Regions from separate parts of the Nocardia sp. NPDC050697 genome, predicted to be linked through region 1. Evidence: riboswitches for the same ligand, from Rfam matches in the RefSeq annotation. Region 1 holds a riboswitch; the other holds the start of a gene.
What was found. Region 1 has a riboswitch for thiamine pyrophosphate ahead of AB0H71_RS06315 (TenA family protein). Riboswitches for the same ligand answer to the same signal wherever they lie in the genome.
Positions count from the first base shown of each region.

Region 2: linked by a shared signal. The riboswitch ahead of thiC (phosphomethylpyrimidine synthase ThiC) and the one ahead of AB0H71_RS06315 (TenA family protein) in region 1 are both predicted to bind thiamine pyrophosphate.

Region 1 covers NZ_JBFAHY010000001.1:1,261,913-1,264,105, forward strand. Annotated here, with positions in the region: gene AB0H71_RS06310 (ABC transporter substrate-binding protein) at 1-298, opposite strand, end outside; gene AB0H71_RS06315 (TenA family protein) at 295-999, opposite strand; TPP riboswitch at 992-1,087, opposite strand; gene AB0H71_RS06320 (hypothetical protein) at 1,145-1,564, opposite strand; partial or broken gene AB0H71_RS06325 (AMP-binding protein) at 1,563-1,937, shown strand; gene rnhA (ribonuclease HI) at 2,023-2,193, opposite strand, start outside.
Region 2 covers NZ_JBFAHY010000002.1:692,704-694,896, reverse strand. Annotated here, with positions in the region: gene AB0H71_RS10835 (exodeoxyribonuclease III) at 1-158, shown strand, start outside; gene AB0H71_RS10830 (TetR family transcriptional regulator) at 254-880, shown strand; TPP riboswitch at 908-1,020, shown strand; gene thiC (phosphomethylpyrimidine synthase ThiC) at 1,008-2,193, shown strand, end outside.

The DNA of each region.
Region 1 (2,193 bases):
CGGCCCGCGCGAAGGTCGACTGCCACTGGGTGCTGATGCCGAACTCGGCGTTCCCGGCGTCGACCACGGTGCCGACGGCGGTGTTGCTGTAGGGCAGCACCTCGACGTCGAGGCCGGCGTCGGCGAACCAGCCGCGCTGCAGCGCGACGAAGAGCCCGGTGTGGTTGGTGTTCGGCGTCCAGTCCAGCGCGAAGCGGATGGTCTCGCCCTGGTTGCCGCTCGAGCAGGCGGTGAGCGCGGAGAGCACCGCCACCGCGGCGATCGCGCGGGCCAGGGCGCGGCGCAGGCGGCCGCTCATCCGGCGGGCCAGGGCTGCGGGTGCAGGGCGGTGTCCCAGAACATCAGTTCGTAGCGGGTGGCGATGACGAAGGCCGTCTCCATGGCGGCCAGGTCGGCGGGGCCCGCGGTGGCGGCCGCCGCGTCCACCAGCGCGCGGGCCGCGGCGGCGGATTCCTGGAACTCCGGTGCGCCGTAGGCGGAGACCCACTGCGCGTAGGGGTGTTCGGGGTCGGCGGCGAGCACCTCGGCGGCCGTCGCGGCCAGCCCGCGGCCCACCTCGGCGTAGATCCAGAAGCACGGCAGCGCCGCCGCCGCGCCGACCGCGTAGGACTCGGTGGCGGCGGTGGCGATCAGGTAGGAGAGGTAGGCCAGGCAGGCCGTCGAGTGCTCCGGCTCGGCCGACCGCTCCGGAATCCGCCCACCGGCGAGCAGATCCTGGTGCAGCGCGGTCTCGACCGCCACCGCCGTCCCGGCGGACTGCGCCCAGAACCGCGCGGTCTCCGGGTCGGGTGACTTCGCCGCCAGCAGGCTCAGCGTCTTCGCGTAGCCCGCGAGGTAGAGCGAATCCTGCTCCACGTAGGTGCGGAAGACCTCGAGCGGCAGCGTGCCGTCGCCGAGCCGGCGCAGGAACTCGAGGTCGTCGATGGCGGTGCGCAGCTCTTTCGTCCGATCCCACAGGTGGTCGGTGAAGCGTGCGGATTCGGCGGGTTGCGCGCGCAAACCAGGACATCCCTTCGTCAGCATTACCTGAACAGGTTCTCGGGTCTCATCTCAGCCCCGCTCGCGCGGAGCACCCCGTGTCGTTCGGTTTCCGACCATAGCAGCGATGGATGCCCCGGTGGGAGCCCGCTTCCGGTCGCCCGGCTCACTCCGCCGGGGGCGGATCACCGTCCCGCTTCTCGATGCGGCGCGGCCGGGCCATGCGCGGCGCGTTCGGGCGCCGGCGCGGGCGGGCGCCGAACTCGACGATCTGCGCGTCGCGCTCGCCCTCGGCCGGCTCCGGGGCGGGTGGGGTCGGCGGCCAGGCGCCGGTCTCGGCCTGCAGCTCCGTGCGGGTGACGGGGCGGGTCGGGGGCGGGTCGCCGGGGCGGCTGTTCTCCGGGCGCCACGGTTTGGGGTGCTGGCCGCCGGGCTCGTCGGGCACGCGCCGGGGGCGGCGCGGGAGCCGGACGACGTTCGCCGAGCCGTCGTCGTCGCGGGCCGGTTTGATGCCGTCGAGCTTGCGGCGCAGCTGATCGCGCATGCTGCGCTTACCGCCGGTGCCCGGCGCTTCGTCGTCCGACATGCCGCTACGGGTCGAGTTGCGGGCTGATCATGACACTCACGTCCGTATTGTCCCTCGAGATGGGCGCCGGCGTTCCGCCCGGAAGAGCGCGGATCGGTTACGGTGCGGCCAGGAGCCGTGTCTCCGCCGTGCGTGCGGCCCCCGCGGACCGGAAAGCCGGGTCGCCGTTCCCCAGGGTGATCGGGTCGCCGTCGGTGGGACGAACTCCGACGCCTACGCGATCGGCTTCCTGGCCTGCGCCAGGGCCGGGCTGGTGCACGTCCCGGTGAACTTCGCGCTGACCGGCGACGAGCTGGCCGCCCTGATCGCGCAGTCCGGGTCGCGCGCCGTGCTGGCGGATCCGGAACTCGCCCCGGCCGTCGAGACGGTGCGCGACCGGCTGCCCGCGGTGCGGCGGGTGGTGCCGAAGCGGATCCGGTTCGCCGCATCGCTGCCGCGCAACCGGAGCGGGAAGCTGCTCAAGCGCGAACTGCGCCAGCCGCCTCCCTGGCGCCGCGCACCGCGAGCCTGTCGGCGCGCTCGTTCTCCGGGTGCCCGGCGTGGCCCTTCACCCACTCCCACGCGACATCGTGCCCGGCGCAGGCCGCGGCGAGCCGCTGCCACAGGTCGGCGTTCTTGACCGGCTCCCG
Region 2 (2,193 bases), on a different contig from region 1:
AGCTGCGCTTCGCCAGGAAGGAGGGCATGCGGATCGATTTCGTGCTGGCCTCCCCCGCGCTCGCGGCCACGGTCACCGACGCGGTGGTGGATCGGCAGGAGCGCAAGGGCAAGGGTGCGAGCGACCATGCGCCGGTCCTCGCGGAGTTCACCGACTGAGACGGATCAACGCTGGTAGGAGCGTTTTCCGGTAAAACCATCCGTCTGGTCTTGTTACCCCACTCGACGGGTCCGCGCTGCTAGGGTTACCGGCCATGGGTAGTGAGTCGGCCGTCCGGCCGCGGCAGCGGGCACAGCATCTCGGCCCGCAGCGCAGGCGGCCGCAGGTGCTCGACACCGCGCTCACCCTCGCGGTCTCCGAGGGGCTCTCCGCCGTCACCATGGCCTCGATCGCGGACCGCATGCGGGTCACCCGCCCGGTCGTCTACGCCTGCTTCGCGGACCGGGTGCAGCTGATCGACGCGCTGCGCAGGCGCGAGGAGAACTACCTCATCCACGACCTGCTCTCCACGCTCCCCACCCGCGACCTCGGCGAGGACGAGTCCGCGGTGGTCGACAGCTTCCGCACGCTGCTCACACTCACCGCCGCGCGCCCGGAGTCCTGGCGCTTCCTGGCCGAGACCCCGGACCCGGTGATCTCCGAGGAGTTCGGCCGGGGCAGGCGGCTCGCGGTGAACCGCTGCACCACGCTGCTGCGCGGCTCCATGGCCGGCTGGGGCACCACCGGCGCCGAGCGCAAACTGCCGGTGCTGGTGGACCAGTGGCTGGCCGCGGGCGAGGGCGCGGTGCAGACGCTGATGGCGGGCACCGCCGACTGGACGCCGCAGGATCTCGGCGATTTCGTCGGCGGCCAGGTGTTCCGGATGCTGCGCGACGCGTAGCGGGTAGGGTCGGCCGCGCACAACTTCATCGTCGATGACGGGGGCTCGCACCAGCGGGCTGAGAGGACGGCTAGGGCCGTCGACCGTAGGAACCTGACCGGGTAATGCCGGCGTAGGGAGTGACATCGTGAAATCTGTCGTGACCACCGGGCCCATCGAGGGCAGCGCGAAGCACTATCTCGAGGTGGACGAGCTGCGGGTGCCGGTGCGCCGCATTTCGCTCAGCAATGGGGAGCGGTTCGACGTGTACGACACGTCGGGGCCGTACACCGACCACCGTTCGACCATCGATCTCGCGGCCGGGCTGCCCGCGCTGCGGGACAGCTGGGAGCAGCCCACGGCCGAGGGGCCGCGCACCCAGCCGGCCTGGGCGCGGGCGGGGATCGTGACCCCGGAGATGCGGTTCGTCGCCGCGCGCGAGGGGGTGGAGCCGGAGCTGGTCCGCGCCGAGGTCGCCGCGGGGCGCGCGGTGATCCCGGCCAACCGCAACCATCCGGAGCTGGAGCCGGCCATCATCGGCAAGAGGTTCCTGGTGAAGATCAATGCCAATATCGGGAATTCGGCGGTCTCCTCGTCCATCGCGGAGGAGGTGGAGAAGATGGTCTGGGCCACCCGCTGGGGCGCCGACACCATCATGGACCTCTCCACCGGGAAGAACATCCACGAGACCCGCGAGTGGATCCTGCGCAATTCGCCGGTCCCGGTCGGCACCGTGCCGATCTACCAGGCGCTGGAGCAGGTGAACGGCGATCCGACCGCGTTGAGCTGGGAGCTGTACCGGGACACCGTGATCGAGCAGGCCGAGCAGGGCGTGGACTACATGACCGTGCACGCCGGCGTGCTGCTGCGCTACATCCCGCTCACCGCGAAGCGGGTCACCGGCATCGTCTCCCGCGGCGGCTCGATCATGGCGGCGTGGTGCCTGGCGCACCACCGGGAGTCGTTCCTGTACACGCACTTCGAGGAGCTCTGCGCCATCCTGGCGCGCTACGACGTCACCTTCTCGCTCGGCGACGGGCTGCGCCCGGGTTCCATCGCCGACGCCAACGACGCCGCGCAATTCGCCGAGCTGCGCACCCTCGGCGAGCTCACCGCGATCGCCAAGTCGCACGGCGTGCAGGTGATGATCGAGGGCCCCGGCCACGTGCCCATGCACAAGATCGTGGAGAACGTGCGGCTGGAGGAGGAGCTCTGCGCCGAGGCGCCCTTCTATACCCTGGGCCCGCTCGCCACCGATATCGCGCCCGCCTACGACCACATCACCTCCGCCATCGGCGCCGCCGTGATCGCCCAGGCCGGGACCGCCATGCTCT